Regions from separate parts of the Priestia sp. 179-F W1.4 NHS genome, predicted to be linked through region 1. Evidence: riboswitches for the same ligand, from Rfam matches in the RefSeq annotation. Region 1 holds a riboswitch; each other region holds the start of a gene.
What was found. A riboswitch is a leader RNA that binds a small molecule or an ion and turns the genes downstream of it on or off. The one in region 1 is predicted to bind lysine.
Positions count from the first base shown of each region.

Region 2: linked by a shared signal. The riboswitch ahead of ACH0CI_RS20700 (amino acid permease) and the one ahead of ACH0CI_RS00870 (aspartate kinase) in region 1 are both predicted to bind lysine.
Region 3: linked by a shared signal. The riboswitch ahead of lysA (diaminopimelate decarboxylase) and the one ahead of ACH0CI_RS00870 (aspartate kinase) in region 1 are both predicted to bind lysine.

Region 1 is NZ_JBIQFF010000001.1:178,126-181,464, reverse strand. Features, by position in the region: gene ACH0CI_RS00875 (YslB family protein) at 1-480, shown strand, start outside; gene ACH0CI_RS00870 (aspartate kinase) at 532-1,764, opposite strand; lysine riboswitch at 1,906-2,083, opposite strand; gene uvrC (excinuclease ABC subunit UvrC) at 2,149-3,339, opposite strand, start outside.
Region 2 is NZ_JBIQFF010000005.1:45,173-48,511, reverse strand. Features, by position in the region: gene ACH0CI_RS20700 (amino acid permease) at 1-1,100, opposite strand, end outside; lysine riboswitch at 1,203-1,387, opposite strand; TPP riboswitch at 1,562-1,662, shown strand; gene thiT (energy-coupled thiamine transporter ThiT) at 1,727-2,305, shown strand; gene ACH0CI_RS20690 (ethanolamine ammonia-lyase reactivating factor EutA) at 2,462-3,339, shown strand, end outside.
Region 3 is NZ_JBIQFF010000003.1:515,215-518,553, forward strand. Features, by position in the region: gene ACH0CI_RS17840 (dicarboxylate/amino acid:cation symporter) at 1-349, opposite strand, end outside; gene lysA (diaminopimelate decarboxylase) at 400-1,728, opposite strand; lysine riboswitch at 1,867-2,049, opposite strand; gene ACH0CI_RS17850 (CBO0543 family protein) at 2,116-2,628, opposite strand; gene ACH0CI_RS17855 (NAD(P)/FAD-dependent oxidoreductase) at 2,967-3,339, shown strand, end outside.

The DNA of each region.
Region 1 (3,339 bases):
GAAACATTAGAACCTAATGCCGCAGCTGAAACAGAGAGAGCTCTTGATCACGTTCCATATTTCGGATACAGCCTTTTGCGTGACGTGTTAATTCCAGAGCTTCTTGGAGACGAAACGAATACCATCTCATACTGGGCAGGAAAACACCTTGCGCGTAAATATCCATTAAATACAATGGATGAAATCGTCGCATTTTTTAAAGCAGCTTCCTGGGGAACACTGACGCTTGCCAAAAAAGATAAATATTCACTAGAGCTTGAGTTATCAGGTGATGTGGTCAGCAAAAGATTTCAGCAGGAAACTTGTTCATTTCATCTTGAGTCAGGGTTTGTGGCTGAACAGATTCAGCGTCAAAACAACTGCCTAACAGAAGCCTACTTAACACCTAAAGAAAAGAACGGAAAAGTGCTGATTTCCGTGCAGTGGGACCGAAAAGATATCTTACCTACCGAAACCCGTGCGGAGCGTTATAAAAAGTAAGAAATACGTATATATAAAAGACGTGGAGATACCACGTCTTTTTTCTTTTCTTTATACTTGCACTGCCTGCTGCTCTTCTAATTCAAATGCTACGTGAAGCGTCTCAACAGCTTTTACCATATCAGCATGCGGTACAACTGTAGATACTTTAATTTCAGACGTGCTGACCATCTTCACTTCAATTTTCTCTCCTGCCAGCACTTCAAACATTTCGGCTGCAACACCTGGATTAGATATCATGCCAGATCCCACAATCGATACTTTAGCCAGACTGCTTTCATGTTCAATACGCGTATACCCCAAGGTAGATTTATACTCTTTTAAGACGGCAAGAGCAGCTTCTACATCTACAGTTTTAATAGAAAATGAGATAGAGAGGCGATTATTAGCCGTTACGTTTTGAATAATAATATCCACATTTAACTGTTCTTTTGCTAATGCTGTAAAAATAGTAGAAAGAGTTTGTAACTCGTTGTTTAACCCTTCAATTGTCACCCGTGAAATATTATCTTCAAACGCAATTCCTCTTACGACTAAGTTTTGTTCCATTGAAACTTCCTCCTCAACAATCGTTCCATTCTCGTTTTCTAAGCTTGAACGCACTTCTAGCGGTACCTGATAATTTTTTGCAAACTCAACAGCGCGCGGATGCAGCACCCCTGCTCCTAAATTGGCTAATTCTAACATTTCGTCATATGAAATAGAATGAAGTTTACGAGCATCTTCTACGTAGCGCGGATCCGTCGTAAACACTCCTGTTACGTCTGTATAAATATCACATTTTGCAGCTTTTAGTGCCGCGGCAAGAGCTACTGCCGTCGTGTCAGAGCCGCCTCGACCTAATGTTGTAATGCTTCCATCTTCTGAACAGCCTTGGAATCCAGCTACTACTACGATTCGACCTCTATCTAATTGGCTTTGAATACGAGTCGTGTCAATGTGCTGGATTCGTGCATTGCTGTGAACTGCTTCCGTCTGGATACCAGCTTGCCAACCTGTTAGCGAAGTGGCTTCATGACCTTTGCATTGAAGAGCCATTGTTAACAGGGAAATCGTTACTTGTTCTCCAGTTGTAAGAAGCATATCCATTTCGCGTTTACTTGGACTGTCCGTAATATCACTTGCTAATTTCACCAGTGCATCTGTGGTTTTGCCCATTGCCGATACAACAACTACTACTTGGTTACCGCGCTCTGCTTCTTGAATAACACGGTTTGCTACATGTTGAATACGTTCAACAGAACCAACAGATGTTCCACCAAATTTTTGAACGATTAATGCCATAATTTTGTTCATTCCTTTTCAATAAATTTGCATATGCAGGATGATGAGAAGCTGAATTTTTTTACTCAGACAATAAAAAAAGCAATGAGATGAGCTCTCATTGCTTAACGAACGAAAATTATAAAACATAACCGTCCACTGCCGTGAGATAGCTCTCCAAGAATCTACATCTTGACAATCCTACGTTTATTCAACGCAGAACCAGCAATCATTACTATGAGGTAATGTTCACTTCGGCAAATTTCCCTTTCCGCATCGTTCATAAGGGCTCATACCCTTCCTGATGCGTACTGATTAAATTTGCACCTCTATCTTCACTTCATTTGATGAAGTGTCGTATGAAATTAGTTAATAGCTTATCAAATATTTTCTATTATTTCAAGACTATTTTTGTAATGTTTCATAAATTTTTTCAGCAATGTTTTGAGGAACACCTGAATTTCGTATATCTTCAACCGTTGCTTCTTTCAATTTTTTCACCGAACCAAAATGCTTTAACAAAGCTTTCTTACGCTTTTCTCCCACTCCCGGAATGTCGTCTAGAACTGACTGAAAAGCGGACTTAGAGCGCACTTGACGGTGGAAGGTGATTGCAAAGCGGTGAACTTCATCTTGAATTCGCTGAAGCAAATAAAATTCTTGACTATTGCGTTCAAGCGGTATGATTTGAGGAGGCTCACCAATCATCAGGTTGGAGGTTCTGTGTTTATCATCTTTAACAAGACCTGCTGTAGGCACTAAAAGTCCCAATTCATTTTCGAGAACGTCCTGGACTGCAGCTAAATGCCCTTTGCCTCCATCTACAACAATTAAATCCGGAAGCGGAAGGCCTTCTTTTAACACTCTGGAATACCGTCTGCGAACGACTTCTCTCATGGAACTGTAATCATCTGGTCCCTTTACGGTCTTAATTTTATATTTGCGATATTCTTTCTTTTCCGGTTTCCCATCAACAAAAACAATCATCGCAGAAACTGGGTCTGTTCCTTGAATATTTGAGTTATCAAATGCTTCAATCCGGTAAGGCGCTGCAATTCCAAGCTCTTCTCCTAACCGTTCAACTGCGCCAACCGTGCGCTCTTCATCTCGTTCAATTAAATAGAATTTTTCTCCGAGCGCAATTTTTGCATTTTTACACGCAAGTTCTACTAATTCTTTCTTTTTGCCTCGCTTTGGATGCTGAACCTCTACTTCTACTAATTTCTCAGCTAACTCTGCATCAATCGTTGCTGGAACCAGCACTTCTTTTGGCTTAATATTTTTGGCATAAAACTGACCGATAAAAGTTAAGAAATCTTCTTCTGGCTCTTTATAAAAAGGAAACATAGAAACTTCCCGCTCAGTTAATTTCCCTTGGCGAATAAAGAAAACTTGAACACACATCCAGCCTTTATCGTAAGAATAGCCAAACACATCTCGATTAACAAAATCATTAAACGTTACTTTTTGCTTTTCCATTGTCGCTTCGATATGAGCAATTTGATCTCGGTATTCTTTAGCCCGTTCAAAGTCAAGTTCTTCTGAAGCTTTTAACATTTTTTCAGTTAACTCTGTTTTGACATGCTCATATCCACC
Region 2 (3,339 bases), on a different contig from region 1:
GCGTTAAGTAACCATGTGTATACCGCACCGTCTCCAAAGAATGAAGCACCAAATGCAAGTGTACCGACAAGCGCCGTTGCGATTAAGGCATTAACCGGAACGCCTCGTTTATTCACTTTTGCTAAGAACCTTGGTGCTTTTCCATCTTTCGCTAAGTTCCACAGCATACGCGTAGAAGCATACATACCTGAGTTACCAGCAGATAAAACAGCTGTTAAAATAACGGCATTGATAGCTGATGCAGCAAACGCTAGACCTGCTCGTTCGAATATTAAAGTAAACGGACTTACTCGCACATCATCACTTGCTAACGAATCCGCTGTGTATGGAATAAGCATCCCGATAACAAAAATAGCTAAAATATAAAATAACAAGATGCGCCAGAAGACTTGTTTCACTGCGCGAGGAACCGTTTTTTCTGGATCTTCACTTTCTCCAGCTGCAACTCCAAGCAACTCTGTTCCTTGGAATGAAAAACCAGCTGCCATAAAGATACCTAGTACAGTGAAGAATCCACCGTGAATCGGTCCATCACCAAGCGTGAAGTTTTTAAAACCTGGTGCTTCATTGTTAAAGATACCAAAAATCATCATAATACCAATAACTAAAAAGATAATAACCGTTACTACTTTAATTAACGAAAACCAAAATTCAGATTCACCAAATCCTTTTACAGAAAGGTAGTTAAGCCCAAACATAATTAATAAAAACAGGGCACTCCATAAAATAGAAGAAGAGTTCGGGAACCAAAATTTCATAATAAGGGCTCCAGCGGATAATTCAGCTGCAATCGTAATAGCCCAGTTATACCAGTAGTTCCAGCCGAGAGCGAAACCAAAGGATGGATCTACAAAACGAGACGCATACGTACTAAATGAACCAGCTTCAGGCATATAAGCTGCGAGCTCTGCTAGACTGGTCATCAAAAAGTAAACCATTACGCCAATAATAGCGTAAGCTAAAAGCGCTCCCCCAGGTCCTGCTGTGTGAATTGCTCCACCACTTGCTAGGAATAAGCCGGTTCCGATGGCTCCTCCTAATGAAATCATCGTTAAGTGGCGAGATTTCAACCCACGTTTTAATTCTTGCTGCTCTTGCATAGATAAATACTCCTTTCGAATGTACGGAAAGAGACGGGATAACATAAAAAAAGCCCGCAGTATATGTGCGCGCTTTTAAATCTGAAAACCGCGTCAACCTTCCGTGAAGATAGCTCTTCACATCACTCGCATGATGTGACAGTTCTGTTCCTGTTCGGAGACAGCCCCAGCTTAAATCAACCGAGAAGTGATTTAAACTTCGGCAATTTTTCCTTTCAAGCAACATCCTCAATGTTCTCTGCATTTCCGTTACTTTACTATTAAAAACTGCGACCTCTACCTCATCGATTAGGATGAGGGTTTTTTATATTCAATTGACATAAAAGAAGTATAACAAATACTAAAACGATTGTCATTATAAAAAATAGATTCAGAAAATAGAAACATCTTTGAAATCTCTCGAATCTATTTTGTTACGTATGGTATAATAAACGTTGTCTTTATACTACATAAATATCCAAACGTACCACAGGGGGAGCCGCCGTGCTGAGAGTGAACGAAATGTTCAGACCCTTTGAACCTGTTAGTTAACGCTAGCGTAGGAATGTGGGAATAGTAGCATACCTATTTGCTTACTCCTGTGTAAACCGTTTGATATGAATGATTCAAAAACAGGAGTGAGAAACGTGAATAAAGCATTACCTTTACAGGCTAAAATTGAAATAGCTATTTTTGCAGCATTGGCACTTCTACTTGACCTTTTGCCTTCAATTAAAATTGCGACGGCTGTGAGCATTTCGTTCTCCATGGTGCCCATTTTTATTATGTGCTTTCGCTGGGGAGTAAAAGGCGGGGCTCTATCTGGTCTATTATGGGGGCTTTTGCAGTTAGCGACAGGAACAGCTTATATTTTAACAGCGCTACAAACATTTATTGAATATATTGTAGCTTTTGCTTTTATAGGTTTTGGAGGTATTTTTTCACAATCTATTAAAACAAATTTAGCTACCAATAACAGATCAAAAGCTTTTATTTTAATTGTTTTATCCCTTATTATCGGCAGCTTCGCACGTTATTTCTGGCACTTTATTGCTGGTATTATTTTCTGGGGATCGTACGCACCAAAGGGTATGTCCGCTCTGTGGTATTCTTTTTCAATGAACGGTATTTCAATGGTAGGGTCACTAATAGCCTGCTTAGTCATTCTTTCATTGTTAATTCCATCGGCATCAAGAATGATTGTAACTAAATCACACTCATCATAAGAAAAAAGACTAAATCTGCCAAGATTTAGTCTTTTTTGTCATTTGTCACCTTTGTTTACACAAAAGTGTGTCAGGTTTGATAACATAGTTAGTGAAATATTCAAAAAACTGTTTTATGATAGTCAACATATTCAAACGAGATAAAGGATTGATCGTATGCTACAGAAATGGATCACGAGCATAGGTTTAGATATTGGAACAAGCACAACAAAACTGATTGTAAGCAAACTGTTAATAGCAAATCAACAAAATCAGTTTACGCTGCCAGGCTGTCAAATTATTGATCGTCGCGTAACGTATGCAAGTTCCATCTATACAACACCTATGGTAAACGAGGTTGAAATCGATGTTCGAAGGTTAACGCTATTACTAGAAAAAGAGTACAAAAAAGCAGGGATCTCCTTAGATCAAGTGGAGGCGGGTGCTGTGATCATCACAGGAGAAACGGCTCGGAAGCAAAATGCAGAGAGTATCGTTCACTATCTAGCTGAACACGCTGGGAATTTTGTTGTTGCAACAGCTGGTGCTGACTTAGAAGGAATGTTAGCGGCAAAAGGATCGGGAGCAATCGAACATTCTGCTGAAACCAATAAAGTGATTGCCAATATTGATGTAGGTGGAGGCACTGCTAACATCGCCTTATGTCAAAATGGAAAAGTGATTGAAACGTTTACCCTGCATGTAGGCGGAAGATTAATTCGACTAAACGAAGATGGTATTGTTACCTACGTTTCGTCTTATTTAACTGAATTTTTAAAAAATAATTCTCTGATGCTTCAAGAAGGCGAAAAAGCAACATTTGAAAAACTCTCGTCTATTTGCAAATTGCTAGCTAAAGAAACCGTGGATTATGTGAGCGCACTGAAGCAAACCTCTTTGCTGCTCGTTTCCCCTCATACAAGATCTTCTACTCGGCCAGAGACAATCATGGTCTCGGGAGGAGTAGGAGCCATGATAGAGAAGGAGAAACCAAAAACAGTGAAGGAAGTGGCCATACACGGAGACATTGGTCCGCTGCTAGCTTATCAGTTTCA
Region 3 (3,339 bases), on a different contig from region 1:
CCATTAATTCTTTAATGGCAGAAGTATCTACGTTGTGCAGCGGATTGTAAAGTGATGCGCCTAAAAAGCCTAGAACGGCTGAAACAGCAGCAGTGGCGACAAACACAACGGCGATACCTAGCATAATTTTACCAAGACGTTTCATTTCGTTCATGTTTGCGATCGCCGAAGCCACACTAAAAAAGACAAGGGGAACGATAATCATGAACATTAAATTAAGAAACAAATCACCAAAGGGCTTTACGACTGCCACATCGGGCCCGATAGCATATCCTGCTATCCCGCCAATTAAAATAGCGAGAAGCAGAATAAGCGATGATCTGTACGTTTTAAATACACTTAAAACCATATAGATTTCCTCCAAACAACAATAGCTTCTTTACTACGCAAGAACAGCTATCATTTGCTCATTGCATACGTAGTAACGACTGGCTTTACATCTTTACGCACCAAATCTTCGTATGTTTCTCGCTCTACAGCAAGACGAGCTTCTCCATTTTTCACAAATACAACAGCAGGGCGCGGAATACGGTTGTAATTGCTAGCCATTGAATAGTTGTAGGCACCTGTAGAGGATACTGCTAGTAAATCTCCTTGATTAACGCGCGGTAAATCGATATCCCAAATAAGCATATCTCCTGATTCACAGCATTTCCCCGCAATTGATACTGTTTCATCTTTTTTATCCGTCACTCTATTAGCCAAGACAGCTTCATGTTTTGCATCGTAAAGAGCAGGACGGATATTATCGGTCATACCGCCATCAATTCCTACGTATTTGCGTACACCTGGAATCTCCTTCGTTGAGCCGATTGTATAAAGCGTTGTACCTGCTTCTCCTACGATGCTTCTTCCAGGCTCAATCCAGACTTCCGGAAGGGTATAATTCTGTTCAGTTAACGTGCGGCTTAGCTTTTCTGTCAGTGCATCTACATAATACTCAACTGGAAGTGGAGAGTCGCTTTCGGTATAACGAATACCAAAACCACCACCTACGTTTAAAACTTTTACTTCAAATTCCATTTTATCACGAATACTGAATAAGAAATCAGTTAAAATATCAATGGCGCGAGAAAAACCATCTACTTCAAAAATTTGCGAACCAATATGACAATGAATGCCTAAAAGATCGTAGTAAGGCTTTTCTAATGCAGAACTTACCGCTTTCATAGCCTGGTCATTGGAAAGACCAAATCCAAACTTGGAGTCTTCCTGTCCGGTCATAATATATTCATGTGTGTGGGCTTCAATCCCTGGAGTAACACGCAGAAGAATAGATGCTTTCTGTTTGCGCTCAGCTGCTAAGGCATGTAAAACTTCAAGTTCGGTAAAGTTATCCACAACAAAACAGCCAATATTCGCATCAAGAGCCATTTCAATTTCTTCAATCGTTTTGTTATTTCCGTGAAAATGAATGCGTTCAGCTGGATATCCCGCTTCAAGAGCTGTAAATAATTCGCCTCCTGAGACCACATCTAATGACATATCAAGCTTCGTTAAAAGGCTAGCCATTTCCATACAAAGAAACGCTTTCCCTGCATAGGCGATTTGATATGAAAATCCGCTTCTTTGAAAGGCTGAATGGAAGGCCTTGCATTTCGTCTCAATTAATTCTTGATCGTAGATGTATAGGGGAGTGCCGTATTGTTTTTTCAGTTCGACCGTATCGCACTGCCCAATTTCTAAATGATTGCTGCTGTTAATTTTACTCGTTCCATGTAAGTACATAATCCGTATCCCTCCATTTAAATCATTCAACTATAACTTTGATGGTCAGTAGAAAAACACAAAAAAGACCCGTGAAGTGATGTTCACGCGTCTTGGTTTCATAATAATAAAGTATTATTACATTCTAGGCATCAACATCTCTTCAATAGCTCTCCACAAACCAAGTGGTTTGTGACAGCTCAGCATTTATTCAATACTGAACCAGTATATGAACACAATGGATGTTTATATACTTCGGCACGAAATCCCTTTTACTTATCTTCACAGACTCCATTAGTCTCCAATAAGTGACTCTTGATTTCATGCACCTCTATTCTCAGAGAGGAAAATTATATTTAAATGTAACTCCTATTATATTTCCTTTTCCTCTGTCTAGTCAATGAAAAGTTAAGGCATAGGAATATCAAAGAAGATAAATAAAAAAGCTATGAAGCTTCCAGATAGAATCCAAGCAGCCAGCGCTGTCTTCTGATGAATGACTAAAAGTGAGAACGTGACAATATTGAAGAGAAAAGAACATAGCAGCGACCATCCATAATGATGAGTGATACTGTGATTAACATAAGCAATCAACTCAATCACAGTAAATAAAAGCGCCCACAAAAGAATCCACCACAGCCGGCCGCTTACATGCAGCGGCAGCCTTCCTAAAAAAACCGGTATAACAAACGGATAAATAATTAAGGTTATTCCAAGAGAAACCATTAGGTGATCGGGTAGAAAAAGATGATCAATACCAACAGGGTGAAATACCCATACGCGGTGATGAAACAGCAGCACTTCATAAAGCAAATTCCCCGTGACCCAAAACAGCAAAGTAGGGTAGTATTCTTGATACCTTCGCCATTTGCCAAATAGTAAACCAAGAATGATAAAAAATAATACAAATGAAGATTGCATACGCTCTCCTTAAAATAATGGTTATTTCTTTTTATTTACATATTATAGTGGTTTTATTCTTTCATTTTTTTATTCAGCACCTATAATAGAAAAGCCGTAAGCCACAGCGTTAAAGACGTACTACCACTATTTATGGCTTTCTTCACCCTGTTATAATCTTGGTAAAAGAACTTCTACCGCTTTTGTTTACGAGACGAAAGGAGCTATATGTCAAAGTCAGCAAGGCTTAAAAATAAGCTTAAAATAGCTTCGCCTAGTATGTGACTTCTTTTTTTGCTATGCTAAAATTGCATACATATAGCATGAGAATACTAGAAGAAAGAAAAGGGTGTTTTGGTATGAAAACATACATCGTAGTTGGAGCTGGGGTACTTGGAGCTTCTACGGCATATCATTTAGCAAAAGCAGGAGCAGATGTGACATTGATAGATCGCAAGGATGCTGGTCAAGCTACTGATGCAGCAGCAGGAATTGTTTGTCCATGGCTTTCGCAGCGTCGAAATAAAGCATGGTACCGCTTAGCAAAAGGCGGCGCCAAGTACTATCAAACATTAATTCAGCAATTAGAAGAAGATGGAGAAACAGATACGGGATATAAGCGAGTAGGAGCAATTAGCTTACATACTGATGACCAAAAGCTTCAAAAAATGGAAGAACGAGCATATAAGCGTCGTGAAGAAGCTCCCGAAATAGGCGAGATTACACGTTTAT